3 regions of the Streptomyces sp. NPDC001536 genome follow, and region 3 is predicted to be linked to each of the others. Evidence: riboswitches for the same ligand, from Rfam matches in the RefSeq annotation. Region 3 holds a riboswitch; each other region holds the start of a gene.

Region 1 (9,715 bases), on a different contig from region 3:
CGACCAGGGGCCTGTCCAGGGGGCTGCCCCGGCGGGTCCCGCGTACGATGCGCCTGAGGCGCAGCACACTCGCCCCATGCCCATCGTGCCTGACGGACCCGCCGTGCCCCGATACGGCGACGACCAGGATGACGACCGGGGGGCCGCTCGGCTGAGCGGCCCCTTGTTCCGCGACGAAACCACGTCGGCGCAGCCCCATGCGGCGGCGCCGCAGAATCCGGAGCCCATGCCCGACGTCCCGCAGCCGGCTCCCGCGCCGCAGAAGAAGAGCGCGGGGCGGGATCTGGGTGCGGCCATAGGGGTCGGTGTCGGACTCGGTGCGGTGATCGTCGCGTCCTTGTTCGTCGTCAAGGCCGTCTTCGTCGGCGTCATCGCGGTCGCCGTCGTCGTCGGACTGTGGGAGCTGACGTCCCGGCTCGATGAGCGCAAGGGCATCAAGGCGCCCCTCGTGCCGCTGGCGGTCGGCGGTGCGGCCATGGTCGTCGCCGGGTACGTCCGGGGCGCCGAGGGTGCCTGGGTGGCGATGGCGCTCACCGCGCTCGCCGTCCTGGTCTGGCGGATGACCGAGCCGCCCGAGGGCTATCTGAAGGACGTCACCGCGGGCGTCTTCGCGGCGTTCTACGTGCCGTTCCTGGCGACGTTCGTCGCGATGATGCTCACCGCGGACGACGGTGCGTTCCGTGTCATGACGTTCCTGGTCCTGACGGTCGTCAGCGACACCGGGGCGTACGCCGTCGGCTGGCGCTTCGGCCGGCACAAGCTCGCGCCGCGCATCAGCCCCGGCAAGACCCGCGAGGGGCTGCTCGGCGCGGTGTCGTTCGCGATGGCCGCGGGTGCGCTGTGCATGCACTTCCTGATCGACGACGGCACCTGGTGGCAGGGCCTGCTGCTGGGCCTCGCGGTGGCGGCCAGCGCGACGCTGGGCGACCTCGGCGAGTCGATGATCAAGCGGGACCTCGGCATCAAGGACATGGGCACGCTGCTGCCGGGCCACGGCGGCATCATGGACCGGCTGGATTCCCTGCTGCCGACGGCGCCGGTGGTGTGGCTGCTGCTGGTGCTGTTCGTCGGTTCCGGCTGATCGTTTCGGTATCCGGGAGAAGCCCCCGCTTCGGTGGGGGCTTCTTCCGTTCCGGCGGTCCTGTTCTCCCGACCGCTCCGGTGGGACGATTCCCCTGTAAGCCCTCGAAGGGGATCGCCCTGGAAGGAGGGCGTCATGTCCGCCATCCGTGAAGTGATCGACGTCGACCGCAGTCCCGAAGACGTCTACGCGTATATCACCGACCCCTCCCACCTGCCGGAGTGGCAGCTGAGCGCCGTCAAGGCCGAGCAGCTCGACGAGGGGCCCCTCCACGCCGGCTCCCGGGTCCGGGTCATCCGGCGCATCGGGAACCGTGAGATGCCGGTGACCGTCGAGTTCGACCGGCTCGACCCGCCGTACAGCTGGGATCTGCACGGCATCGAAGGCCCTGTCAGGCCACGTACCCACGGGGAGATCGAGGCGCTCGACGAAGGGCGCCGCTCCCGCGTGACGATAGAGATCGACTTCGAGGGGCACGGCCTCGGCAAGGCCCTGGTACCCCTCGTCGTCCGCCCGCAGGTCCGCAAGGAGCTCCCGCGGGACGAGCAGTTGCTCAAGGAGTGCCTGGAGCGGCCCATCACATAGGGGCGCCCGCCATTCAGGACGTGCAGACGTCCTTGAGCTCATTCGCGGCGGCGTCGATCCGGCTGCTGTCCGGGTCGGTGTCGCCGTCGAGGATGGACCTGTTGTAGTCCTCGATGGCCTTGTTCAGGTCGTCGACGGCCTTGTCGACCTCGCTGTCGTCCGCGTCGTCGTTGATCTTGTCGAGGTTCTTCTCGATGGTGTCGATGGAGTCGTCGGTCTTCGACGGGTCCTTCGCCGCGTCCCAGCCGGCCTCGTGGATCGCCTTGAGACTGTCGGCGATCGTGTCGGCGTTGGTGAGGCAGTCGAGCGCATCGTCGGTGTCCTCGCAGCCGGTGAGGAGCCCGGCGGTCAGTGCGACGGCGGCGACAGTGGTGGCGACGGCGGCGATACGGCGTCCGCGTCGGCGGTTGACGGCCATGGAACGGTCCCCTCGTGGAAGGCACAGCGCGCTGCTGCGAACTGTGTGCCGTCCACGATTCCGCCGTAGGGTCCCCTGCTACGAGGCAGCTGCCTCCCGTATGGGTGGTGGAGCGGGCTACACCGTGAGGGGCGGGGCGTATGTGGGTTCCGGACAGCCTGGGTCAGCTGCGGGAGTGGCTGGAGAGGAGCGGGATCCCTCATGAGTCGTGGGGGACCGACGGGACCAAGTCCGTGCGGCACCTGTGGGACGAGATCGAGGCGGGGGAGACGACCCTGGACTCCGAGCCGCCCTTGCGTCGCGTCACCGTCGTCACCCTGCGCGTCCGGCAGGGCGGCAAGGAGCTCGTGGAGATCGCGCAGCTGATGGCCGACGGCTCATGGCGTCCCAGGAACGAGGCCCCCGCCGAGAAGAGGAAGCCCGGCGAGGAAGTCTCCGACACGGCACGGCGGTGCGTGGCCGAGGAACTCGGAGTCGAAGGTCCCGGAGTCGTCGTGGGCTCCGTTTCCGAACGGCGGCTGCGCAGGGACTCGTCACCCTCGTATCCCGGTCTGGCGTCCGAGTACGTCTTCCACGACGTCGACGTCGAGGTGCCGGGCCTTTCCTCGTGGAACTTCTGGACCAGGGAGGTCGGCGACGGCGTGGTTTCCGCCCATCTCTGGGCCTGGCGGTAGCCGACTGGGGCACTCCGGTTGATCTGCGACACTGGTATGACCATGCCCAAGCCCGGAGAACTCACTTTCGTCGCCCCCCGCGGAGCCAAGAAGCCGCCGCGGCACCTTGCCGATCTCACTCCTGCCGAGCGCAAGGATGTCGTGGCCGAGATCGGTGAGAAGCCGTTTCGTGCCAAGCAGCTCTCGCAGCACTACTTCGCGCGGTACGCGCACGATCCGGAGCAGTGGACCGACATCCCGGCCGCGGCCCGGCCCAAGCTCCAGGAGGCGCTGCTTCCTGAGCTGATGACCGTCGTACGGCATCTGTCGACCGACCAGGGGACCACGCGCAAGACGCTGTGGCGGCTGTTCGACGGGACGCTCGTGGAGTCGGTGCTGATGCGGTACCCGGACCGGGTGACCATGTGCATCAGCTCGCAGGCCGGGTGCGGGATGAACTGTCCCTTCTGCGCCACCGGGCAGGCGGGCCTCGACCGCAATCTGTCCACCGCCGAGATCGTCCACCAGATCGTGGACGGGATGCGGGCGCTCAGGGACGGGGACGTGCCCGGTGGGCCCGCGCGGCTCTCCAACATCGTCTTCATGGGCATGGGTGAGCCGCTCGCCAACTACAAGCGGGTCGTGCAGTCCATCCGCGCCCTCACCGACCCCGCCCCCGACGGGCTCGGCATCTCGCAGCGCGGCATCACCGTCTCCACCGTCGGGCTCGTGCCGGCCATCCACCGGTTCGCCGACGAGGGCTTCAAGTGCCGGCTCGCGATCTCGCTGCACGCGCCGGACGACGAACTGCGCGACACCCTCGTACCCGTGAACACCCGGTGGAAGGTGCGCGAGGTGCTCGAGGCCGGGTTCGACTACGTCGAGAAGTCGGGCCGTCGGCTGTCCATCGAGTACGCCCTCATCCGGGACATCAACGACCAGGCCTGGCGTGGTGACCGGCTCGGGCGGCTGCTCAAGGGCAAGCCCGTGCATGTCAATCTCATTCCGCTGAACCCGACTCCCGGGTCCAAGTGGACCGCCTCCCGGCCCGAGGACGAGAAGGCCTTCGTCGAGGCCATCGCCGCGCACGGGGTGCCCGTCACCGTTCGGGACACCCGTGGGCAGGAGATCGACGGGGCCTGCGGTCAGCTGGCGGCGGGCGAGCGGTAACCTGAGCCCGTACGTACATCTTCATATTCCGACAGGGGAGCGCCACAGCGCTGAGAGTGCGGCAATCGGGCCGCAGACCCTCCGAACCTGGCCCAGGTCATTCTGGGTAGGGAGATCGGTCATTACTCAAGCTGTTGCGCCCTGCCCGGAGCCTCTCAGAGGTTCCGGGCAGGGCCGCGTCTCTTCCTGGTCAACCCAGGAGGAATCCAGTGAGCATCACCAAGAAGGCCACGGTCTTCGCCGTCGGGTTCGGTCTCCTCGCGCTGTCCGCGTGCGGGTCGTCCGACAGCGGTGAGTCGTCCGGCGACTCCACGACCGTCACCCTCGTCAGCCACAACTCGTGGGCTGTCTCCAAGAGCGTGCTCGCCGCGTTCGAGAAGGAGTCCGGGTACAAGGTCAAGGTCCTTGAGGACGGCGACGCCGGGCAGGCCGTCAACAAGGCGATCCTGACCAAGGACAACCCGCAGGGCGACGTCTTCTTCGGCGTCGACAACACCCTGCTGTCGAGGGCGCTCGACAACGGGCTGTTCCAGTCGTACGAGGCGAAGGGCGCCGATGAGATCAAGGCCGGGTTCCGGGTCGACGGGGACAAGGTCACGCCGATCGACACCGGCGACATCTGCGTCAACTACGACAAGGCCTACTTCAGCGAGCACAAGCTGGCCCCGCCGACGTCGTACGACGATCTGATCAAGCCCGCCTACAAGAACCTCCTCGTCACCGAGAACGCCTCCACCTCCTCGCCGGGCCTCGGCTTCCTCCTCGGCACCGCCGCCAAGTACGGCGACGACGGCTGGCAGGACTACTGGACCAAGCTCAAGGCCAACGGCGTGAAGGTCGTCGACGGCTGGGAGCAGGCCTACAACGAGGAGTTCTCGGGGTCCGCCGGCGGCAAGAAGGCCAAGGCCGACCGGCCGCTCGTCGTCTCCTACGCCTCCTCGCCGCCCGCCGAGGTCATCTACGCCGACCCGAAGCCGACGAGCGCGCCGACCGGGGTCGCCGAGGGGACCTGCTTCCGGCAGGTCGAGTACGCGGGCCTGCTGAGCAACGCCGAGAACAGCAAGGGCGGCAAGGCGCTCCTCGACTTCCTGCTCACCAAGGAGTTCCAGGACGACATGCCGCTGAACATGTTCGTCTACCCGGTGCGGGAGGGCGCCCAGGTTCCGGCCGAGTTCACGAAGTACGGGCCGCAGGCGAAGGATCCCGAGACCATGGACCCCGCCAAGATCGCCGACAACCGTGACCAGTGGGTCAAGTCGTGGACCTCGCTCGTACTGAAGTAGCCCCGCGCGGGAGCCTCAAGGGAAACGCGGCGCGGCTCGGCCTCATGGCCCTGCCCGTCGCGTTCTTCGGGGTCTTCTTCGCCTGGCCCGTCGCCGCGATCGTGGCGCGCGGGCTCAAGGCCGACGGCACCTGGCAGGTCGGCCGGATCACGGACGTGCTCGCCCAGTCCGACATCCGGCACGTCCTGTGGTTCACCACCTGGCAGGCCCTCGCCTCCACCGCGCTCACCCTGCTGATCGCGCTGCCCGGCGCCTATGTCTTCGCCCGTTTCGACTTTCCCGGCAAGCAGATCCTGCGGGCGGTCGTGACGGTCCCGTTCGTCTTGCCGACGGTCGTCGTGGGTACGGCGTTCCTGGCGCTCGTGGGGCGCGGGGGGCTGCTCGACGAGCTGTGGGGCGTACGGCTGGACACGACCGTGTGGGCGATCCTGCTCGCGCACGTCTTCTTCAACTACGCCGTCGTCGTACGCACGGTCGGCGGGCTCTGGTCGCAGCTCGACCCGCGGCAGGAGGAGGCCGCGCGGATGCTGGGCGCCTCGCGCCTCGCGGCCTGGCGGAAGGTGACCCTGCCCGCGCTCGGCCCCGCCGTGGCCGCCGCCGCCCTCATGGTGTTCCTGTTCACCTTCACCTCCTTCGGCGTGGTGCAGATCCTCGGCGGACCGACCTTCTCCACCCTCGAAGTGGAGATCTACCGCCAGACCTCGGAGATCTTCGACCTCGCCACGGCCGCGGTCCTCACGATCGTCCAGTTCGTGGCCGTGGGCGCGATCCTCGCCCTGCACGCCTGGACCGTACGGCGACGGGAGAGCGAGCTGCGGCTGGTGGACGCGTCCATGACGGCCCGGCGGCCGCGCGGGCCGGGGCAGTGGGCGCTGCTGGGCGGGGTGCTGCTCACCGTCGTCGTCCTCCTGCTGCTGCCGCTCGCCGTGCTGGTGCGGCGTTCGCTCGACGCTCCCGACTTCGGGTACTACCGGGCGCTGACGAAGTCCGACGGCGGAGTGTTCCTGGTGCCCCCGATCGAGGCGATCGGCAACTCCCTGTCCTATGCCGTCGCCGCCACCGCCATCGCGGTGCTGATCGGCGGTCTCGCCGCGGCCGCGCTGACCCGGCGGGACGCGGGGCGGTTCGTACGGGGCTTCGACGCGCTGCTGATGCTGCCGCTGGGGGTGTCCGCGGTGACCGTCGGGTTCGGGTTCCTGATCGCCCTCGACGAGCCGCCGCTGGATCTGCGGGCATCGTGGATCCTGGTGCCGCTCGCGCAGGCGCTGGTCGGGGTGCCCTTCGTCGTACGGACCATGCTGCCCGTGCTGCGAGCCGTCGATCACCGTCTGCGGGAGGCCGCGGCCGTGCTCGGGGCGTCGCCCTGGCGGGTGTGGCGGGAGGTCGATCTGCCCCTGGTGCGGCGGGCGTTGCTGATCGCGGCCGGGTTCGCGTTCGCCGTGTCGCTGGGGGAGTTCGGGGCGACCGTGTTCATCGCGCGGCCCGACAACCCGACGCTGCCGGTCGCGGTGGCGCGGCTGCTGGGGCGGGCCGGGGAGCTCAACTACGGCCAGGCGATGGCCCTTTCGACGATTCTGATGGTGGTGTGCGCGGTGGCGCTGCTGGTCCTTGAGCGGCTGCGGACCGATCGGACGGGGGAGTTCTGATGCTGCTGAGCCTTCAGGGCGCCACGGTCCGCTTCGGCGGGCGGGCGGTGCTGGACGGGGTCGACCTGTCGGTCGCCGAGCACGAGATCGTGTGTGTGCTCGGGCCCAGCGGGAGCGGGAAGTCGACGCTGCTGCGGGCGGTGGCCGGGCTGCAACACCTGGACGAGGGACGGGTGTCGCTCGACGGGCACGACCAGGCGGGGGTGGCCGCGCACAAGCGCGGGGTCGGGCTGATGTTCCAGGACCATCAGCTGTTCCCGCAGCGGGACGTGGGCGGGAACGTGGCGTTCGGGCTGCGGATGCACGGGGCTTCCAAGGGCGAACAGGCCGATCGGGTACGGGAGTTGCTCGACCTCGTCGGGCTTCCGGGCGCCGGTCGCCGTGCCGTCGCCTCGCTGTCCGGCGGTGAGCAGCAGCGGGTCGCGCTGGCCCGCGCCCTCGCGCCCCGGCCCCGGCTGCTGATGCTGGACGAGCCGCTCGGACAGCTGGACCGCTCGCTGCGGGAGCGGCTCGTGGTCGAACTGCGGGAACTGTTCGGGCGGTTGGGGACCACCGTGCTCGCGGTCACCCACGACCAGGGCGAGGCCTTCGCGCTCGCCGACCGGGTCGTCGTGATGCGGGACGGGCGGATCGCCCAGTCCGGTACGCCCCTTGAGGTGTGGCAGCGGCCCGCGGACGAGTTCGTGGCCCGTTTCCTCGGCTTCGAGAACGTCGTGGAGGGCATGGTCGGCGGCGAGGCCGCGGACACGCCCTGGGGCAAGCTGCCGGTCCCGGTGGGGAGCGCGCAGGGTCTGCGGAGTCTGCTGGTGCGGCCCGCGGGCGTGCGGCTCGTGGGCGCCGACGAGGGGCTGCCCTGCACGGTCGCCGCCCGCACCTTCAAGGGCACGCATGTCGCCGTACGCCTGCGCCCGGAGGGGGACGCGCCGCACCTTGAGGCGGCGTGCGCCCTGCGGGCGGCGCCGGAGGTCGGGGACCGGGTCGGCGTGGAGTTCGACGCGGCCGAAATCGTCGTGCTCGGCTGATCCCGGTCCCCATAGGGTGCGGGGCATGACGCCGCTTGCCCATGACCGCTACTGCGACGAGATCACCCACCAGGTCGGCCTGTTGAGGTCCGTGGTGACCTCGGGCGCCGATCTGTCCGTCACCGTGCCCACCTGCCCCGACTGGTCGCTGGAGCGGCTGGTGCGGCACACCGGCGGGGCCCTGCGCTGGGTGGAGCTGATGGTGCGCACCAGGGCCGAGGCCGAAGTCCCCGAGGAACAGGTGCCCTTGGGCCAGGGGCCCGAGGCCACGGGAGACGCGGCCGCACTGGACGCGTGGCTCGCCGAGACCGGTGAGATGCTCGTCGGCACGCTGCGGGAGGCCGGGGCGGACACGAAGGTGTGGGCCTGGGCCGGTATCCCCACCTCCGGCTTCTGGGCTCGCCGGATGGTCCACGAGCTCACGGTCCACCGCGCCGACGCCACCCTCGCCGCCGGGCTGCCCTACGAGGTCGCGCCGGACATCGCCGCCGACGCGATCGACGAATGGCTCCAGATCGTGGAGTTCGCACAGCGGACCATGCCGCACGACGAGGCCAGTGAGCTGAGAGGCGCCGGGCGCAGCATCCATCTGCACGCCACCGACGGCACGCCCGCGCTGGATGCCGAGTGGCTGGTCGAGCTGACCGACGACGTCATCGTCTGGCGGCGCGGGCACGAGAAGGCGACGGTCGCGCTCCGGGGTCCGCTGACCGCCGTCATGCTCGCCTTCTACCGTCGACTGCCCCTGGACAGCCCGGAGCTGGAGGTGCTGGGCGATCGGCGGCTGCTGGAGTTCTGGCTGGAGCGGGCCACCTTCGGCTGACACGACGGTGGCCCGCCCCCTGACGGAGAACGGGCCACAGCGGTACTGCTCGCGAGACGTCAGCGGCTGCTGCTCGCCCCACGACGACGCATGCCGAAGAAGACCGCGCCGCCACCGATGGCGACCAGGGCCGCCGCGATGCCGGCGATGACACCGGTGTTGGAGTTCGCACCGGTCTCGGCGAGGTTGGAGTCACCGGCCGCGGGGGTCGGCGCGTTGCTCGGCGAGGACGCCGGGGCGGTGCTCTCGCTCTCCGAGGCCGACGGGGTCGGGCTCGGGCTCTCCTCCTCGGCCGGCGGGGTGGCGGAGTCCGACGGAGACGGGGTGGCCGTCGGCGTCGGGGACTCCTCCTCCTTCTTGCAGGCCGTGGACGGGGTCGTCAGGTTGGGCTTGATGTCCTCGTCGAGGTAGCCCTTGGCGGTGACATGGACGCGGTACTCCGCGTTCGGCTTCCAGTCCTCGGTGAAGGTGATCGTGGTGCCTTCGCGCGAGCCCTTCACCACCTGCTCGCCGACCTTCTTGAGGTCGGCGCCGTTGTTCTGCAGGTAGACGGTGACGGTCGCCGGGATGCCGGCCGGGTCCACATCGGTGACGGTGATGACGCCGTTCTCGCCGTCGCACTTGGCTTCGGCGGAGAACTCGTTGATGTTGCAGGCCAGCGCGTTGCCGGCGACACCCAGCGCGAGCGCGGCCGAGGCGGAGGCGACTCCGAGGACGCGGGCGGAACGGGCGATGGTGCGGCGGGATATGGACAGAACTGCCACGTTTGTCCTTTACGAGATGCGCAAATGCGGGGGGTTGAGGGAGAAGTGACGTGACATCACGATCCCCAAGAGACTCACAGGTTTATAAGCGCGCCATAAGAAGTGTCAACGTGTAGGCGCGTCCCGAGCATTGCCTTTGCCGTCTTATTAACCGCCAAGACGTTTCAACGCCTGCGGAGCCTCCTCGATTCGGTCAACCAGGGCGATTCGCGACTCCATCGACCGCTCCCGGGCAAGTGACCGCAACAGCGGCCACGTGGGCAGCTTCTC
Region 2 (9,715 bases), on a different contig from region 3:
TCCACCGCGTGCCGCATCGCGTGCGCCATCAGCTCCGGCTCCCGGGCCCGGGTCACCGCCGAGGCGAGCATCACACCCGCGCACCCCAACTCCATCGCCAGCGCCGCGTCCGACGCCGTACCGGCCCCCGCGTCCAGGATCACCGGCACGCGCGCGTGCTCGACGATCAGCTGGAAGTTGTGCGGGTTGCGGATCCCGAGCCCGGAGCCGATGGGCGAGCCCAGAGGCATGATCGCCGCGCAGCCCACGTCCTCCAGCTTCCGCGCGAGGACGGGGTCGTCATTGGTGTACGGCAGCACCGTGAAACCGTCGTCGACCAGCGTCTCCGCGGCGTCCAGGAGCTCGATGGGGTCCGGCAGCAGGGTGCGTTCGTCGGCGATGACCTCCAGCTTGACCAGGTCGGTGCCGAGGGCCTCGCGCGCGAGGCGGGCCGTCAGCACGGCCTCGCCCGCGGTGAAACAGCCCGCGGTGTTGGGCAGCACCTCGATGCCGAGCCCGGTCAGCACGGAGAGGACCGAGCCGTGCACCGTCGGATCCACCCGCCGCATCGCGACTGTGGTCAGCTCGGTGCCGGAGGCGTTCAGCGCCCGCTCCAGCACATCCGGGCTGGGCGCGCCGCCGGTGCCCATGATCAGACGGGACGAGAAGGTCCTGCCGCCGAGGACGAAGGGATCGTCGGCCATGGGTCAGCCTCCTTGGACGGCGGTGAGGACCTCGACGCGGTCGCCCTCGCACAGGGACGTCGACGGCCACTGTCCGCGCGGGACGACGGTTTCGTTGAGGGCCGCGGCCACTCCGGCAGGGGCCGGGGCGAGGGCCCGCACGACGGTGTCGAGAGCCGTGCCGGGAGCGATCTCCCGCGGCTCTCCGTTGACGGAGATGTTCATGCGGGCAGCTCCGTGAAGGTGAAACGCCGGGGGGTGAAGGGGCGGACCTCGTCCGGGAGTTCACCCGTGGTCAGCACATGGGCCATCGCGTCGCCGGTGACCGGCGTGAGCAGCACACCGTTGCGGTAGTGACCGGTCGCCAGGAGCAGCCCCGGCAGCTCGGTCGGTCCGAGCAGCGGAGCGTTGTCGGGGGAACCGGGACGCAGCCCCGCGCGGGTCTCCGTCAGCGGCAGTTCCGTGATGCCCGGCACCAGTTCATGGGCGTCGCGCAGCAGCTCGTACACCCCGCCCGCGGTCACCGTGGTGTCCCAGCCCTGCTCCTCGCTGGTCGCCCCGATCACCAGCTCGCCGTTCTCGCGCGGCACCAGATAGACCTGGCTGCCACGGACCACGGCCCGCACGGTCCGGTTCAGGAAGGGCGCGTACCGCTGCGGCACGGTCAGCCGCAGCACCTGCCCCTTCACGGGCCGAACCGGCGGCAGGACGTCGTCGGGGACACCGGCGAGCCGTCCGCTGAGGCTGCCCCCGGCGAGCACCACCTGGGCCGCGCCCAGCCGGGTGCCGTCGGTGGCCGTGATGCCGGCGGCCCGGTCCCCCACGAGGTCCAGACGCTCGGCCCAGAGGCGGTGGAAGACCACGCCCGCGTGCTCGCACGCCGCCAACAGCGCCTTGATCAGCCGCCGGGGGTCGATCTGATGGTCGCCGTCGACCCGCAGCCCGCCGCGCACGCCCGGTGCGAGCATCGGCTCCAGACGCCGGCACTCCCGCCCGGACAGCCACTCCGACTCCAGGCCCGACTCCCGTTGCAGGGCGTGCAGTTCGCGCAGATGGGCGCGGTCGTCGGCGTCCAGCGCGACGGCGAGCGTGCCGCAGCGGCGGTAGCCGAGGTCGTGGCCGGTCAGCTCGGTGAGCTCGGCCGCGAACTGCGGATAACGGCGGGCCGAGGCCAGGTTCAGGCCCAGCAGGGTCTGCTCGCCGTAGTGCAGTTCCGTGACGGCGGCCAGCATCCCGGCGGCCACCTGGGCGGCCCCGCCGCCCGGTTCGGGATCGACGACGGCCGTGGCGAAACCGCGCTGCGCGGCCCGCCAGGCCGTGACGAGGCCGATGATTCCGCCCCCGACGACGAGGACGTCTGACGTACGTGAGGACATGGGCGTCCAGCCCCTCCCTTCGCCGGCATGACCCGGATCAGGTTCGTACGGTCGGAGGCCGGCCAGCCTCCCTCTCAGCCCGGTGCGTCCGGGCTCCCGCGAGTGCTCTACGTTGGCCACCCTAGCTCTTGGTTTTGCGCTTGTGTAAGGGAGCCCGCTGCCATGCCCCGCTCGCTGGACGGCCTCGTCCTCGCCCCCGTCGCCGACCAGGCCCCAGGTCAGGTGGGTACCCGCACCCGGTTCACGTACCACGAGAAGGACGGCGAGATCTGGGCCGAGTACACGGGCGGCGACGTCGTACGCGGGCATCTGGTGGGTACCCGGGAGGGCGACCGGCTCGACTTCCGCTACGTCCAGCTCAAGCACGACGGGACGACCTCCTCGGGGCACTGCGTGTCCACGGTCGTCGAACTGCCGGACGGGCGGGTGCGGCTGGAGGAGAGCTGGGAGTGGGAGTCGCAGTCGGGCAGCGGGACGAGCGTTGTGGAGCAGGTCACGGTGCATGACCGCTGACTGACAAATTGTCAGTTGTCTATGGTGATCCGGTGAGCGAGCAGACGGAGCAGTCTCAGCGGCGCGTGGTCGTGGTCGGCGCGGGCATGGCCGGCGTACAGACCGCGGTGGCCCTGCGCGAACAGGGTTTCACCGGCACCGTGACCCTCATCGGCGCGGAACCGCATCAGCCCTACGACCGGCCGCCGCTGTCGAAGGCCGTCCTGCTCGGCAAGGCCGAGGGCTCCGCCTTCGACGTCGACTTCGAGGCGCTCGGCATCGACCTGGAACTGGGCCGCGAGGTGCTGGGCGTCCGCCCCGCCGAGCACGAACTGGACACCGAGTCCGGGCCCGTGCCGTACGACGTCCTGGTCCTCGCCACCGGAGCCGAACCGATCCGGCTGCCCGGCGCCGAGGGCGTCCCCGGCGTCCATCTGCTGCGCACCCTCGACGACGCCGAGCGGCTGCGGCCCGTGCTCGCCCGCCAGCACGACATCGTGGTGGTCGGCGCGGGCTGGATCGGCGCCGAGTTCGCCACCGCCGCACGCGAGGCGGGCTGCGCGGTGACCGTCGTGGAGGCCGCCGAACGGCCGCTCGCGGGAGCACTGCCCGCGGAGGTGGCCGCGCCGATGTCGTCCTGGTACGCCGACGCCGGTGCCGCGCTGCGCACCCACGCGCGCGTGGAGCGGGTGCGGCCCGGCGAGGTCCTCCTGGACGACGGCACACGGCTGCCCGCGGACGCCGTCGTGGTCGGCATCGGCGCCCGCCCCGCCACGCTCTGGCTGACCGGCTCGGGCATCGAGCTCGGCACGCACGGCGAGGTGGTGGCCGACGACCGGCTGCGCACCTCCGCGCCGGACGTCTACGCGGTCGGCGATTGCGCGTCCTTCCCCTCGGGAAGGTATGGCGAGCGGCTGCTCGTCCACCACTGGGACAACGCCCTCCAGGGCCCGCGCACGGTGGCGGCCAACATCATCGGCGAGACGCCCGCGGTCTACGACCCCGTGCCGTACTTCTGGTCCGAGCAGTTCGGCCGCTTCGTCCAGTACGTCGGCCATCACACGTCCGCCGACACGGTCCTGTGGCGCGGCGAGCCGTCCGGACCGGCCTGGACGGTCTGCTGGCTGCGCGAGAACCGCCTCGTCGCCCTGCTGGCGGTGGGCCGGCCCCGGGACCTGGCGCAGGGGCGGCGGCTGATCGAGGCGGGGACGGAGCTGGACCCGGAGCTGCTGAGGGACCCGGCGCGGCCGTTGAAGGCGGCGACAGTGTAGTCCGAAAGCCCAGGTCGCAGGGGTCTGGCTTCCGACTGTCAGTGCGGGATGGCAGGCTTGATGTCGTGACCGAGATTGACGCAAAGATCGATGCTCTCGTCCCCGACTGGCTCACCCTCCCCGACATCGCGGAAATCCTCGATGTCGAGGTGACGCGTGTGCGCCAGCTGGTCAAGGAGGGCCAGCTCATCGCTGTACGCCGTGGTGAGAACCGCGCGCTGCACGTCCCCGCCGCCTTCATCGACGGGGTCGAGCAGAAGGTCGTCAAGGGCCTCACCGGGACCCTGACGCTCCTGAGGGACGACGGCTTCTCCGACGAGGAGATGCTGGAGTGGCTCTTCACCCCCGACGACAGCCTCCCCGGCACCCCCGCCCAGGCGCTGAGCGAGAACCGGGGCACGGAGGTGAAGCGCAGGGCGCAGGCGTTGGCGGTCTGACCCGAGCACGCTGAACCGCCCCGGCGCCCACCGTCCGGGGCGGCACCGTCCGGGGCGGGTCACCCGGCACCCGCGCCCCACCGCCCGGGTCGCGGCCGGCTGGGATGGGGTGCCACGGCGGTGATTGGCGGATGTTTCCCACGCCTGGCTGCGGTGACCTGCGGGTTTGCCGGCAGCGAGCGGGACAGATCCGCCAATCGCCGCTGGGGGCGCAGCCTCGGCCCGCCGCCCTGCTGTGATTCACTACCGGCCGCCGAGGGTGACCGCACTCGCCCGCGGCCCTACGCCACCGACACCGGGGGACACCGACATGCCCGACACCGCACGCGCCCGCCTCGCCGATGCCCGTGTCTACCTCTGCACCGACGCCCGCAAGCGGCAGGGGGATCTTCCGGAGTTCCTGGACGCCGTGCTGGCCGGCGGTGTCGACATCGTGCAGTTGCGTGACAAGGGCATGGAGGCGGCCGAGGAACTGGAGCACCTGAAGGTCTTCGCCGACGCCTGCGCCCGGCACGGCAAGCTCCTCGCGGTCAACGACCGGGCCGATGTCGCGCACGCGGCCGGCGCCGATGTGCTTCACCTCGGCCAGGGCGACCTCCCGGTCCCCGCCGCCCGCGCGATCCTCGGCGACGACATCCTCGTCGGCCGCTCCACGCACTCCGAGGCGGAGGCCGCCGCGGCCGCCGTCCAGGAGGGTGTGGACTACTTCTGCACCGGCCCGTGCTGGCCGACTCCGACCAAGCCCGGCCGCCACGCACCCGGCCTCGACCTGGTCCGGTACACCGCTTCCCTCGCCACCGACCGCCCCTGGTTCGCCATCGGCGGCATCGATCTCGGCAACCTCGACCAGGTGCTGGAGGCGGGCGCCCGCCGGGTCGTCGTCGTACGGGCCATCACGGACGCGGACGACCCGGGCGCGGCGGCGGCGGAGTTCGCGAAGCGGCTTCGGCACACGGTGTGACCGGTTCGGGTGTCCGAGGGGTGGACAACAAGTCGACAAATCGGGCAAATATCCCTGATCTGGTTGGGTGACCCCCGCCCCCTGGCTAACCTGCGGGTATGGCCCTCGGAACCGCATCCACCAGGACGGACCGCGCACGCACCGTGCGCGACATGCTCGCCACGGGCAAGACGACGTACTCGTTCGAGTTCTCGGCACCGAAGACCCCCAAGGGCGAGCGGAACCTGTGGAGCGCGCTCCGGAGGGTCGAGGCGGTCGCCCCGGACTTCGTCTCCGTGACGTACGGTGCCGGCGGTTCCACCCGCGCGGGCACCGTCAAGGAGACCCAGCAGATCGTCGCGGACACCACGCTCACCCCCGTCGCCCACCTCACCGCGGTCAACCACTCCATCGCCGAACTGCGCAACATCATCGGCCAGTACGCCGACGCCGGGATCCGCAACATCCTGGCCGTGCGCGGCGATCCGCCCGGCGACCCCATGGGCGACTGGGTGGCCCACCCGCAGGGTCTGACCTATGCCGCCGAACTCGTCCGGCTCATCAAGGAATCGGGCGACTTCTGCGTGGGCGTCGCCGCCTTCCCGGAGATGCACCCGCGGTCCGGGGACTGGGACGCGGACGTCGCGCACTTCGTCGACAAGTGCCGGGCCGGCGCCGACTACGCCATCACGCAGATGTTCTTCCAACCGGAGTCCTATCTGCGGCTGCGTGACCGAGTCGTCAAAGCCGCCTGCGAGACCCCCGTCATCCCCGAGATCATGCCGGTGACCAGTGTGCGGATGCTGGAGCGCCTGCCGCAGCTCAGCAACGCGGCCATCCCCTCCGTCCTGAAAGAGCGGATCCTCACAGCAAAAGACGATCCGGCCGCTGTACGCTCCATTGGGATCGAATTCGCCACGGAGTTCTGCGCGCGGCTGCTGGCCGAGGGAGTGCCAGGACTGCACTTCATCACGCTCAACAACTCCACGGCGTCGCTGGAAATCTACGAGAACCTGGGCCTGCACCACCCACCGCAGGCCTAGACCGGCCGCACGGATATACGACACACTGCGTAGCGGTCACTGGGAGAGGGGCGTACATGGGCTGGACGGTCCTCTACATCGCGTTCGGAATCGTCGCGCTGTGGTTGCTCGGCGAGGTGCTGCTTCAGTACAAGGCACGGCTGCGCTGGCGACTGCTCGCCTTCGCCGGCTTCCTGGGCGTCGTACTCGGTGTGCTCATGCCCTCGGTGGTCGTCATCGGACTGGGCGCCATCGCCTTCGCGGTCGGCCAGACCTACGTCACCCTCTCCTTCCGCCGCGGCTTCGAACAGGGCTGGGCGGTCAATCCGCCGGAGGCCCTGGGCGGCCTGGTCGGCGGCAAGCGCGGCGGTCGCCGCGAACGCGGCCGCGAGGAGCCGACGCTGGAGGTCTCCGACCTCGAGGCGACGGACACGGCCTACGGCGACGAGGGCAACTACGCCTCGAACACCGCCGGTTACGGCCACGACGACTACGACCGCGACGACGTCTTCACGCCCGCCCGCCCCACGGCCGCCGAGACCACCGCGGTCTACGAGCCGCAGCCGATGCCCGACGACACCGGCTCCTACGGCATATACAACGACGGCACGTACGCCGGCCAGGGCCAGACCCAGGACCAGTACGCGACGGCCGCCCAGGGCGCCGACCAGACCTACGGCTACGACGGCTACACGGGCTACGACCAGCAGCAGTACGGCTACGACATGGCCGGACAGCAGCAGTACGCCGCCTACTCCGACCCGTACATCGGCACCCAGACGTACGGCGGCTACGACACCTCCTACGGCGGTCAGCAGCAGTACGGCCAGCAGGCCTACGGCCAGGACCAGTACGGCAACCCCACCTACGGCGGCGAGACCCCGGCCGGCGGTGTGTGGGTCCCGCAGCAGCGCACCGACGAGACGTACGGCGGCGAACTCCCGCAGGAGCAGCAGTACCCCTACCAGGGCAACGGCCAGCAGGGGAACGGCTACGACGAGCAGTACCGCTTCTGACCAGCGGTCACTGAGAGCCCCGGAACTCCGGCCCCTCCACGATCAGTCCGGCCACCAGCGCACCCGACATGCCGGCGTGCGGCAGGCCTCCGCCGGGGTGGGACCAGCCGCCGACGGTGAACAGACCAGGCAGCCCGGTGGTGTTCGACGGGTGCAGCAGGCGTCCTTCGGCCGCGGCGAGAGCAGGGGCGGGGACCGCGCCGCCCTCCGCACCGGTCGCTTCCGCGATGTCGGCCGGAACGCGGACCTCGTGCCACAGGAGGCGCTCGCGGATGTCCGGTACGGCACGCTCGGCCGCGGTGATCAGCTTGTCCGCGTGATCGTCGAAGACCTCGGACGCCGGCCGGTCCCGGTCGGCGTGGGCGGGCACCGTGGCGGTGAGAGTGATCGCCTCATGGTCCGGGTCCGGCACCACACCGGGGTCGTCGGGGCGCAGGACGGTGAGCGTGGGGCGTGCGTCGAGCCCCCGGGACGAGCCGAACAGCAGGTCCAGCTCGCGCTCCCGGTCCTCCGCGTGCACCACCGTCCGATGCGCCGCTCCCCGGGGGCGCCCGCCGCGCAGCGCCACCAGCACCGTCATACGGCTCGGCAGCCCGCTCGGCGGAGGAACGTCACCGTCCTCCCGCACGGCGGTGCCCCGCACACAGCGGCTCAGCACGTCGGGTGCGACACCTGCGACGACGAAATCCGCCTCCGCCACCGCGCCGTCGGCCAGTTCGAGCCCCGCCGCCCGGCCGTCCTTCTCCAGCACCCCGGTCACCTCGGCGCCGAAGTGGAACTCCACCCTGCGCGCCACACACCGCTCGTACACCGCGCGCGCCAACTCCCGCATGCCGCCGCGGACGTACCAGGTGCCGAAGGCGTGCTCCATGTACGGAAGCACCGCCGCGCTCGCCGGGGCGACCCTCGGGTCCAGGCCGTGTGCGAGGGCGTGGCTCTCCAGGAGGGCGACGAGTCTCGGGTCGCGCAGCTCCCAGGCGCCGACCTCGGCGAGGGTGCCGGCCCGACGGGTGCGGAGCAGCTTCTTGTGGGGGACCGAGGGATAGGGCTCGCGGTCGGCCAGCACCGACCAGTTCGGCCAGAGGGGTTCCTCCAGGAGTGGCCTGCGCGTGCGGTCCCAGGCCTCGCGGGCCCGGACCAGGAAGTCGCCCCAGCGGGTGCCCGCGTCGGAGCCGAGTGCCGCGTCCAGCGCCGAGACGACACCCGCGCGGGAGGCGTTCGGCAGGCTGACCTCCGTGCCGTCCGCGAAGAGGTGCCGCGTCGACGGGTCGACCTGGACCAGCTCGACGACCGACTCCAGCGGCTCCTTGCCGGTCTTGACGAACAGATCGCGGTAGACCGCGGGCAGCGTGAGCAGCCCCGGTCCGGTGTCGAAGGCGAAGCCGTCACGCTCGTGACGGCGCACCGCACCGCCGTACGTCTCCGTACGCTCGTACACCGCCACCCGGTGGCCCGCGACGGCCAGCCGGGCAGCGGCCGCCATCGCGCCCATCCCGGCGCCGATCACCGCAATCCGTGCCATGCCTGCGACTTTATCGGCCACCACTGACAGCCCCGGCCGCGGGCGTCCTCGCAGGACTGCCGGGGGTCACCAACCCGGTGGATGCCCCGTGCGCCCCGCGAGCCGTCTTTCCTCCCGCCGTTGCGCCCGGCGGCGCAGGAACCGTCGGATCCGGGAGATCAAGAAGACGAGTATCACCAGTCCGCCGACCAGCAGCACGGCCGCGATGATCGCCGCCGCCTGCGGATTGAACATGGCGAAGGTGACGATCCCGGCGACCCCGAGATCCTCGGCCAGACTCACGATCACGTTGCTCAACGGCTCCGGCGAGCTGTTCACCGCCATCCGCGTCCCGGCCTTGACGGCATGGCTGGCCAGCGCCGTCGAACCGCCGACCAGACCCGCGACCGCGTCGTTGAGCGAACCGCTCTGGCCGGCGAGCACCGCCCCGACCCAGGCGCCCGCGGCAGGCCGGATCACCGTGTGGACCGAGTCCCACGCCGAGTCGACGTACGGGATCTTGTCCGCGACCGCCTCGCACAGGAACAGCACGCCGGCCGTGATGAGGACCTCAGGGCGCTGGAGCGTCTCGGGGACGTCGTCGCTCAGTCCGGTCGCGCCGAAGACGCCGAGCAGCAGCACGACGGCGTACGCGTTGATTCCGCTGGCCCAGCCGCTGGTGAAGACGAGAGGGAGTACCGACACGGAGGCGATCGTAACCACTGGGCAACGGGGCGTCCTGGGCCTGAGTGCGCAGGTCTGAGTATCCGTACCTAGTGGGCGAGATGAGTACGCGCGCGGATGGGCGCCGACCTGCGTGAACGAGAGAGTGGAGCCACGGAGAAGGGGAACGGCTCCGGCACCGGCGACACGGGGCGCCGGAGTGGAGCCGCCCCGGATCCGCTCCTTCCGCCGGCGGAAGTCGGCGGGAGCGAGGCACGGGGGGCCCGGGGGAACGACCGAACGGGGGTCCAACGGGGGAAACGGGGGAAAACGGG
Region 3 (9,715 bases):
TAGCGAAGCCGACACGGAGCCCGGCGAGCCCGTACGCCTTGGAGAAGGTCCGCAGGACGCAGACGTTCGGCCGGTCCCGGTACAGCTCCACGCCGTCCGGCACCTCGGTGTCCCGGATGAATTCCCGGTACGCCTCGTCCAGCACCACGAGCACGTCACTCGGCACCCGGTCGAGGAAGCGCTCCAGCTCGGCCCGGCGCACGACGGTGCCCGTCGGGTTGTTGGGATTGCAGACGAAGACTAGGCGCGTCCGGTCGGTGACGGCGTCGGCCATCGCGTCCAGGTCGTGCACATCGCCCGGCGTCAGCGGGACCTTCACCGAGGTCGCGCCGCTGACCTGCGCGATGATCGGGTACGCCTCGAAGGACCGCCAGGCGTAGATGATCTCGTCGCCCGGGCCCGAGGTCGCCTGGACGAGCTGCTGGGCGACACCGACCGAGCCGGTGCCGGTGGCCAGGTGGGAGAGCGGGACGCCGAAGCGGTCCGACAGCTCGTTCATCAGGCCTGTGCAGGCCATGTCCGGGTAGCGGTTGAAGGACGAGGCCGCGGCCGTGACGCTCTCCATCACGCCCGGCAGCGGCGGATAGGGGTTCTCGTTGGAGGACAGCTTGTAGGCGACCGGGCCGCCGGCCGCTGCGGGCTTGCCCGGCTTGTAGGTGGGGATACCCTCCAGCTCGGCGCGCAGCTTGGGGCTCGTCTCGCTCACCGCAGTCCTCCTTGTGACCACCACCGGCATCGAATACTCCTCACCTTATGAGGATTCGGCGCCGCTGCGTACAGGCGGGACGCAAACCCCATCAGCCCCACTGGCATCAGGGGCATCACCGTACGAAGACAGACGAATCACAGGGCGCTCTCACATATATCTATGCGCCGGTGGCTCACGCCGTGGCGCGCATCACCCGTGAAGGTGAGTTGAGACCTCTTCGAAACATCGGCGACTTGGCAGGCCCATGCGCGTCGACAAGTCACGTAGTGCCATTGGATCGTTCAACTCCCTTTCATTCAAAGGAGTTTGACGCGGTATGACCATGCAGAAACGTGCCTGTCAACGCGTGCATATGCGCCCGCCCTACCCCACCGCATGAGCCCTACTATCGGCTCGCCATGACAGCAGCAGGGAAGCACCAGGTGAGCCGCGCGGAAACCTCACGCCGAGGCAGCCGGCCGGGCCGTGCGGGCATCAGAGACGTTGCCGCCGCCGCCGGAGTCTCCATCACGACCGTCTCCGACGCCCTCAACGGCAAGGGGCGGCTCCCGGACGCCACCCGCCGCCATGTCCGCGAGGTCGCCGACCGGTTGGGTTATCGCCCGTCGGCCGCCGCCCGAACCCTCCGTACCGGAAAGTCGGGCCTCATCGGCCTCACCGTGACGACGTACGGGGATGAACCTTTCACCTTCACGGAGTTCGCGTACTTCGCCGAGATGGCCCGGGCCGCCACCTCGGCCGCGCTCGCCCGCGGCTACGCGCTCGTCATCCTCCCCGCGACCTCGCGCCACGACGTGTGGTCGAACGTCGCCCTGGACGGGACGGTCGTCATCGATCCGTCCGACCAGGACCCGGTGGTCAGCGAACTGGTGCGGCAGGGTCTGCCGGTCGTCTCCGACGGCCGCCCGGCCGGCTCGCTGCCGGTCACCGCATGGGTCGACAACGACCACGAGGCCGCCGTACTCGGCATCCTCGACCACCTGGCCGACGCCGGCGCCCGCCGCATCGGCCTGCTGACGGGGACGTCGACGGACACGTACACCCATCTGTCGACCACGGCGTATCTGCGCTGGTGCGAGCGGGTCGGCCAGGATCCGGTGTACGAGGCCTACCCGGCGCACGATCCGTGCGCGGGCGCCGTCGCCGCCGACCGGCTGCTGGCCCGCCCGGACCGGCCCGACGCGGTCTACGGGCTGTTCGACCCGAACGGCACCGACCTGCTCGCCGCCGCCCGCCGCTACGGGCTGCGGGTACCGGACGACCTGCTTCTGGTCTGCTGCAGCGAGTCCACCGTGTACGCCAGCACCGAACCGCCGATCACCACGCTCTCGCTGAAGCCGCGCCGTATCGGCACGGCCGTGGTCCAGCTCCTCATCGACGCCATCGAGGGGGTCGAATCGGACCAACCGGTCGAGCAGGTTATACCGACGGAGCTGATCGTGCGTACCTCGTCCGAGCGCCGTCCGCCCCGGACGACCGTCAGTCCGCCCCGGTCGCCCGAGGAGGAGTAGGACGAGGGCCGTCAGCAGATGGCACAGGCCCTGCCCAATCGGGGCGAAAGCCGCGGTGAACAGGAGTCTTGCTCCGATTCACCACCCCTGGGTCATCACATGGCGCGATCCGCATTCCTATGATGGGCCCACGACACCGCGGGCCGCTGCGACCAGGCAGTCCGAAGCGGTGCAGATGCGGCGTGATGGTGGAGGGGTCTGATGACTCAGGGGGCCGGTCAGGGACCCGAGGCGGAGCGGACGGCGACGTTGCGCGACTTCCGGGTGCCCGCGTACGTCCACGAGACCGGTCCGTACGGCCACAGCGCGCACCCCGGCGACGTCGTACCGGCGCACGAGGCGGACTACCCGGAGGAGTACACACCCACCGAGCGCGACCTGCCGGTCATCAACCGGGGTGACACGCTTCAGGTGGCCGTCGACCCCGCGGCGGTCCCGCAGGCCGTCGTCGGGCCGGGCGCGCTGTTCGTCGTCGGTGACGTCCACGGCTATCTGGACGAGTTGGTGGCGGCCCTTCAGGAGAAGGGCCTCGTCGACGCCGCGGGCAGCTGGTGCGCGGGCACCGCCCGGCTGTGGTTCCTCGGCGACTTCACCGACCGCGGCCCGGACGGCATCGGCGTCATCGACCTCGTGATGCGGCTGTCCGCCGAGGCCGCCGCGGCCGGCGGCTACTGCAAGGCGCTCATGGGCAACCACGAGCTGCTGCTGCTCGGCGCCAAGCGGTTCGGCGACACCCCCGTCAACTCCGGTGCGGGCACCGCCACCTTCCAGGCGGCCTGGCTGCTCAACGGCGGGCAGAAGACCGACATGGACCGTCTCCAGGACCACCACCTCCAGTGGATGGCCCGCCTCGACGCCATGGAGGAGGTCGACGGGCACCTGCTCGTCCACTCGGACACCACCGCCTACCTCGACTACGGCGACTCGATCGAGGCGGTCAACGACACCGTCCGCGAGACGATCACGCGCAACGACGCGGACGAGGTCTGGGATCTGTTCCGCAAGTTCACCAAGCGCTTCTCCTTCCGTGACGAAGGCGGCGCCGACCATGTGCGCTCCCTGCTCGACACGTACGGCGGCACCCGGATCGTTCACGGTCACAGCCCCATCCCCTACCTGCTGGGCGAGGTCGGCTCGGAGGACGGCGAGGACTCCTCGGGTCCGCTGGTCGAAGGGCCGCACGTCTACGCCGAAGGGCTGGCCATCGCGATGGACGGCGGTGTGACCATGGCCGGAAAGCTGCTGGTCCAGCAACTTCCCCTGGATATCTGAACGTTCACGGGGCAGACGACCCCCCATGCCGGACTGAGCAGAGACGGCGCAGGCCAGGGCCCAATTTCTGGAAACCCCCTGTCACCGTGTGCCGTCACCGCTCTACCATCGGCTTATCCGTAGCAGGCTCCCCTCCGTTTCTGCCCGACGGCTCACAGTCATGCGAGCCCCAAGCCCTACGGAGCATCGGGGGATGCACATGAACAGCGTTCCGCAGCACCTGCTGAGCGAGGACCGCCAGGAGTACGAGCGGATCCTCGATGAGGCGCTGCGCTCCGCCCCACACCGCCCGGAACTGGCCGCTGTGGGACAGCGGCTCAATCCCGAACAGCTGCGCACCATGGCGCTCAACGCCACCGCGATCATCACGGCGGCCGCGGCGACCGAGTACCAGCACTATGTGAAGGTCCGCGAGGAACTGCGCCATCCGGCGCCGTCCACCCCGACGTCCGTCCGTGAAACCGGCTCCGCGGAGTCGGGCTCGGGCGCGGCGGGGCTCGCCGCCACCATGGGAGAGGTCGCCGAGACCGCCGGCGCGGGCGCCGTCGCCGTCGTCGCGGTCCTGGCTCCCGTCCTCGCCGGAACCGCCGCGGCGATCTTCCTGCTGGTCGGGTACATCCTGAAGATGCTCGACCCGCAGCCGGCGTTCGCCCAGACCATGCTGACCACCGGTTGGGTGTTCGGCGCGGTGACCGCGCTGGCGATCCTGGTCGCCGCGGTCGGACTGCTGCTCACCGCCCTGCGCAACCGGCCCTCGCTGGACACCGGGCCGTACGGCGAGCTGAGCGGGGAGGTGGCCCGGGCCAGGGAAGCCTGGCGTGAGGCCCTGCTGGAGCGGGGCGTCCTGCCGTTCCTGCGGGACGCGCTGGCCGATCCCGGCACGGCGGCCGCCCTGCACCGCACGGCACCGCCCGCGCCGACCAGCCGTATGCCGAACCTCGGTTACGGCCGTCCGGGCTTCAGCAGCCCGGACGACGGCTCCGCCGGTGCCCGGCCCAGCTTCACGAGCCCGGACTACACCAGCCCGGACTTCGGCGGCCCGGAGCACCAGCCGGAGTAACCCCGGCTTGCGCCCCTCGCCGCGGGGAGACCCGCCTTCGGGGGCGCGCAAGCCGGTTGTCCGGCGGGCACGGCGTCATGGCTGGCGGAACCGGTTCCCCAGGTTGCGGGCCGGTTCTGGGTTGCGGGCCGGTTCTAGGTTGAGGAGCCGGACGGCCGGCGTTCGGCGCGTTCGTCGAACTCCTCCCGTGCCGCCCTGATGGCGGCGATGTTCGCCCGCGACCAGTCGGTGATGCTCTGCACCAGGCCGCCCACCTCCAGGCCCAGCTTGGTCAACTGGTAGTCCACGCACGGCGGCACCGTCGGATACACGGTGCGGGTCAGCAACCCCTCGCGTTCCAGCGCGCGCAGAGTCTGTGTCAGCACCTTCTGCGTCACGCCGTCCAGCCGTCGCCGCAGCTCGGCGAAGCGCATGGGGTGGCCGTCCTCGAGCGCCACCAGCACCAGCATGGTCCACTTGCTGGCGATCACGTCCAGGACGGCACGGGTCGGGCAGTCGCGCAGGAAAATCTCGACGCCGCCGTGTTCTCTCAGGTCAAAGCCGGTATCCACGAAGAACCTCGGTATCAGACAAGTGCCTTCTTCCGCAGGGGTATCGCTCGGGCCGAGCATGGAGCGCACAGAGCGCCGCCCACAGGGAACGACGCCCCGCGTCCCGCTGCCGAGGAGTCCTGATGCCCGCCCCCCGTATGCATGCCATCGTCCAGTCCGCGTTCGGCGGTCCGGAGGTGCTCACCTACGCCGAGACCGATGTGCCGGAGCCCGGTCCCGGGGAGGTGCTGCTGCGGGTCGCCGGTGCCGGAGTCAATCCGGGCGACGCGGTGCTCCGGTCCGGCCGGGTGCCGGAGCTGGTCACACTGCCCTGGACGCCGGGCAACGATGTGGCCGGTGTCGTCGAGCGGGTCGGTGAGGGTGTGACGCGGTTCGTGCCGGGCGACCGGGTGTACGGCATGCTGGCGGTCACCCGTCGCGGGGCGTACGCCGAGTTCACCGCCGTACCGGCCGACGCGCTGGCCCTCGCGCCCAAGAACCTCGACCTCGTGCACGCGGCGGCCGTGCCCCTGGTCGCGTTCACCGCCTGGCAGGCGCTGGCCGTGCTGGCGCGGGTCGAGCCCGGCGACCGGGTCCTGATCCATGCGGCGGCGGGGGGCGTCGGGCACGTCGCGGTCCAACTGGCCAAGGAGTTGGGCGCGTACGTCATCGGTACCGCGCGGTCGGCCAATCACGGCTTCCTGCGCGCTCTGGGCGCCGACGAACTGATCGACTACACCACCACCGACTTCCGAACCGCCGTGACTCCCGTGGACGTGGTCCTGGACCTGGTCGGCGGCCCCTACGGCCCACGCTCCCTCGACGTACTCCGCCCGGACGGCCTCCTCATCGGCGCCTCGATCGACCCGGGAACGGACGAACAACAGGCCACCGCCCGCGGCCTGCGCTACGTCTGGGTCACGGCCGAGCCTTCGGGAAAGACGCTGGCCCAGATCACCGAACGCATCGAGACAGGCCGCCTCCAGGTAACGGTCCAGCACACCTACCCCCTGGCCCAAGCCGCCGCGGCCCACCGCACGATCGAGGAGAAGCGCACCAACGGCAAGATCGTCCTCGTACCTTGACGAGTGGGGCCCACCAGGACACCGGGCCCCACCCAGGCAGACCGATCAGTCCGCAATCGGCAGGTACACCCTGTTGCCGCTCGCCGCGAACTCCTTCGACTTGAGTGCCATGCCCTCCTCGATCTCCTCCTGGTTCCCGCCGTGCCGGCGGCGGATGTCCTGGGAGATCTTCATCGAGCAGAACTTCGGCCCGCACATGGAGCAGAAGTGGGCCGTCTTGGCCGGCTCGGCCGGGAGCGTCTCGTCGTGGAACTCGCGGGCCGTGTCGGGGTCGAGGGCCAGGTTGAACTGGTCCTCCCAGCGGAACTCGAAGCGGGCGTCCGACAGCGCGTCGTCCCACTCCTGTGCGCCAGGGTGTCCCTTGGCGAGGTCCGCCGCATGGGCCGCGATCTTGTAGGTGATGACGCCGGTCTTCACGTCGTCACGATTGGGCAGGCCCAAGTGCTCCTTGGGCGTGACGTAGCAGAGCATCGCCGTGCCCCACCACGCGATCATCGCGGCACCGATGCCCGAGGTGATGTGGTCGTACGCCGGCGCGACATCCGTGGTCAGCGGGCCGAGCGTGTAGAACGGGGCCTCCTCGCAGATCTCCTGCTGGAGGTCGATGTTCTCCTTGATCTTGTGCATCGGGACATGGCCCGGACCCTCGATCATGGTCTGTACGTGGAAACGCTTGGCGATCGTGTTGAGTTCCCCGAGCGTCCTCAACTCGGCGAACTGCGCCTCGTCGTTGGCGTCCGCGATCGAACCCGGCCGGAGGCCGTCTCCGAGGGAGTACGTCACGTCGTACGCGGCGAGGATCTCGCAGAGTTCCTCGAAGTTCTCGTAGAGGAACGACTCCTTGTGGTGCGCCAGGCACCACGCCGCCATGATCGAGCCGCCGCGGGAGACGATGCCCGTCTTGCGGTTGGCCGTCAGCGGCACGTACGGCAGGCGGACGCCCGCGTGGACCGTCATGTAGTCCACGCCCTGCTCGGCCTGCTCGATGACCGTGTCCTTGTAGATCTCCCAGGTCAGCTCCTCGGCCTTGCCGTCGACCTTCTCCAGCGCCTGGTAGAGCGGCACCGTGCCGATGGGGACGGGGGAGTTGCGCAGGACCCACTCGCGGGTGGTGTGGATGTTGCGGCCCGTGGACAGGTCCATGACCGTGTCGGCGCCCCAGCGGGTCGCCCAGGTCATCTTCTCGACCTCCTCCTCGATGGAGGACGTCACCGCGGAGTTGCCGATGTTGGCGTTGACCTTCACCAGGAACCGCTTGCCGATGATCATCGGCTCGATCTCCGGATGGTTGACGTTGGCCGGGAGGACCGCGCGGCCGGCCGCGATCTCCTCCCGGACGACCTCGGGGGACACGTTCTCCCGCAGGGCCACGTACTCCATCTCCGGCGTGATCTCACCGCGGCGTGCGTACGCGAGCTGTGTGACCGCCTGCCCGTTTCGGCTGCGGCGCGGCAGCCGGGGCCGCCCCGGGAAGACCGCGTCGAGGTTGCGGAGGTTGCCGCCCCGCGGCGAGGTGTGCTTGATGCCGTCGTCCTCAGGACGGACGGGGCGGCCCGCGTATTCCTCGGTGTCCCCGCGGGCGATGATCCAGTTCTCCCGGAGCGGAGCCAGCCCCCGGCGGACATCGGTATCGACCAGGGGGTCGGTGTACGGACCCGATGTGTCGTACAGCGTGACCGACTGCCCGTTGGTGAGATGCACCTGACGGACCGGCACGCGCAGATCGGGGCGAGAGCCCTCGACATACGCCTTGTGCCAGCCGATGGACTTCCCGACCTCCGCGGACTGTTCGCCCTGAATGGGCTGTTCGTCCTGGCTGAAGGCAGGCGTGCGCGCGTCCTTGATGGTCATGAGACCTACTCCCTACGCCGGCATTACCCGGTAACAGGTTCGGCGGTCGACGCAGCGGCTTCCGTCTGCCGACGTTTCGTGTGGAACGTCACTCGCTGGTGACGATGTTCCACGTGAAACATCGCTGGGACGGAGGTCAGCGCCCTCTCAGCCCGGTGCTCCGAGCTCCCGCGTGTACAAAGGTGCCCCCCACGCTAGCGTCAATTCGGGCGCGGTGAACAGAGGGCCCCTGTCGTTCTTGCGATGATCGGTCGGTGACCACGACACATCAGCCCCCGTTCCCACCGCCCGAGCCTCCTCGTAGGCCCGGCTCCGGAAACGGGCCCGGCAACGGGCCCGGACCCGCACGCGGGCAGGGGGCGGGGTACGGCCCGGGCCCTCGCCCGGGCCCCGGCTCCGGCGACTGGCACGAGCAGGGAAACGGCACCGGGGGCGGGTTCGGGCAGGAGCCCGGATCGGGTCGGGGGTTCGGACAGGGGCCTGGTTCGGGTGGCCGGTTCGAGCAGGAGCCCGGATCGGGGGGCCGGTTCGAGCAGGGGCCCCAATCCGGGGGCCGGTTCGAGCAGGAGCCCCAATCCGGGGGCCGGTTCGAGCAGGGCCCCGGTTCCGACGGCGGTCACGACCACGGCGCCGGTGGCGGGCACGGGCATGGCACCGGTTCCGGCGGCGGAGGCACGGGCGGTGGTAGTGGCGGCGGCGGTCGCGGTGGCGGCGGACACGGTCACTCGCACAGCCACAGTCACGGCCCGGCGGCTCCCGTCTCCCAGCACCTGCGCAAGGTCATCGCCGCGATCCTCATCCCCTTCGGCGTCGCCGTGATCGTCGGGCTCGCCGTGCTGTGGCCCGGGGGCGCGCCGGGTCATGAGCGCACCGGCGTCGGCTTCGACCGGCAGACCCAGCAGGCCACGGTCACCGAGGTCGTGAACGTCAGCTGCAAGTCGGTGAACGCCTCCGGCGAGACCCCGACCGGCGACACCTCCACCGCCGAGGGTTCCTCCGCTCAGCAGCAGGCCGACGGCGAATGCAAGAAGGCGACGATCCGCGTCGACACCGGGGACGACAAGGGCCGTACGTTCACCGAGATCGTGCAGCCGGACCAGTCACGGCAGTTGCACCAGGGCGAGAAGGTCGTGGTCGCCTACGAGCCCTCCGCCCCCAAGGACCTGCAGTACTCGGTCACCGACGTGAACCGCAGGCTCCCCATGGCGTTGCTCGCCGGCATCTTCGCTGTCGCCGTCGTGGTCGTCGGGCGGTTGCGGGGCGTCATGGCGCTGGTCGCGCTGGCCATCAGCTTCCTGATCCTGAACTTCTTCATCCTGCCCGCGATCCTGCAAGGTTCGAACCCGTTGGTCGTGGCCGTGATCGGGTCGAGCGCCATCATGCTGATCGCCCTGTATCTGTGCCACGGGCTGTCGGCGAGAACATCCGTCGCGGTGCTCGGCACACTGATCTCGCTGCTGTTGATCGGCGTGCTCGGCTCGCTGTTCATCGACTGGGCCGCGCTCACCGGCAACACGGACGACAACACCGGCCTGATCCACGGTCTGTACCCGTCGATCGACATGAGCGGTCTGCTGCTCGCCGGCATCATCATCGGTTCGCTCGGTGTCCTCGACGATGTGACGGTCACCCAGACATCGGCGGTGTGGGAACTGCACGAGGCCAACCCGTCGATGGGCTGGCGCGATCTGTACCGC

Evidence for each region. Region 3 has a riboswitch for thiamine pyrophosphate ahead of thiC (phosphomethylpyrimidine synthase ThiC). Riboswitches for the same ligand answer to the same signal wherever they lie in the genome.
Region 1: linked by a shared signal. The riboswitch ahead of ACFY0U_RS32970 (thiamine ABC transporter substrate binding subunit) and the one ahead of thiC (phosphomethylpyrimidine synthase ThiC) in region 3 are both predicted to bind thiamine pyrophosphate.
Region 2: linked by a shared signal. The riboswitch ahead of thiO (glycine oxidase ThiO) and the one ahead of thiC (phosphomethylpyrimidine synthase ThiC) in region 3 are both predicted to bind thiamine pyrophosphate.

What each region holds. Positions count from the first base shown of each region.
Region 1 is NZ_JBIAVQ010000014.1:105,930-115,644, reverse strand. Features, by position in the region: gene ACFY0U_RS32995 (phosphatidate cytidylyltransferase) at 1-1,081, shown strand, start outside; gene ACFY0U_RS32990 (SRPBCC family protein) at 1,217-1,666, shown strand; gene ACFY0U_RS32985 (hypothetical protein) at 1,680-2,084, opposite strand; gene ACFY0U_RS32980 (NUDIX domain-containing protein) at 2,225-2,758, shown strand; gene rlmN (23S rRNA (adenine(2503)-C(2))-methyltransferase RlmN) at 2,801-3,907, shown strand; TPP riboswitch at 3,931-4,038, shown strand; gene ACFY0U_RS32970 (thiamine ABC transporter substrate binding subunit) at 4,117-5,190, shown strand; gene ACFY0U_RS32965 (ABC transporter permease) at 5,235-6,836, shown strand; gene ACFY0U_RS32960 (ABC transporter ATP-binding protein) at 6,836-7,858, shown strand; gene ACFY0U_RS32955 (maleylpyruvate isomerase family mycothiol-dependent enzyme) at 7,884-8,681, shown strand; gene ACFY0U_RS32950 (LAETG motif-containing sortase-dependent surface protein) at 8,741-9,445, opposite strand; gene ACFY0U_RS32945 (LOG family protein) at 9,593-9,715, opposite strand, start outside.
Region 2 is NZ_JBIAVQ010000005.1:453,538-463,252, reverse strand. Features, by position in the region: gene ACFY0U_RS17610 (thiazole synthase) at 1-683, opposite strand, end outside; gene thiS (sulfur carrier protein ThiS) at 687-887, opposite strand; gene thiO (glycine oxidase ThiO) at 884-2,038, opposite strand; TPP riboswitch at 2,036-2,148, opposite strand; gene ACFY0U_RS17595 (hypothetical protein) at 2,201-2,551, shown strand; gene ACFY0U_RS17590 (NAD(P)/FAD-dependent oxidoreductase) at 2,584-3,801, shown strand; gene ACFY0U_RS17585 (Rv2175c family DNA-binding protein) at 3,867-4,238, shown strand; gene thiE (thiamine phosphate synthase) at 4,549-5,199, shown strand; gene metF (methylenetetrahydrofolate reductase [NAD(P)H]) at 5,298-6,221, shown strand; gene ACFY0U_RS17570 (hypothetical protein) at 6,278-7,216, shown strand; gene ACFY0U_RS17565 (phytoene desaturase family protein) at 7,224-8,738, opposite strand; gene ACFY0U_RS17560 (DUF4126 domain-containing protein) at 8,805-9,422, opposite strand.
Region 3 is NZ_JBIAVQ010000003.1:630,281-639,995, reverse strand. Features, by position in the region: gene hisC (histidinol-phosphate transaminase) at 1-706, opposite strand, end outside; gene ACFY0U_RS11870 (LacI family DNA-binding transcriptional regulator) at 1,108-2,220, shown strand; gene ACFY0U_RS11865 (metallophosphoesterase) at 2,422-3,492, shown strand; gene ACFY0U_RS11860 (hypothetical protein) at 3,686-4,552, shown strand; gene ACFY0U_RS11855 (winged helix-turn-helix transcriptional regulator) at 4,687-5,103, opposite strand; gene ACFY0U_RS11850 (NADP-dependent oxidoreductase) at 5,226-6,167, shown strand; gene thiC (phosphomethylpyrimidine synthase ThiC) at 6,213-8,018, opposite strand; TPP riboswitch at 8,011-8,200, opposite strand; gene ACFY0U_RS11840 (YibE/F family protein) at 8,273-9,715, shown strand, end outside.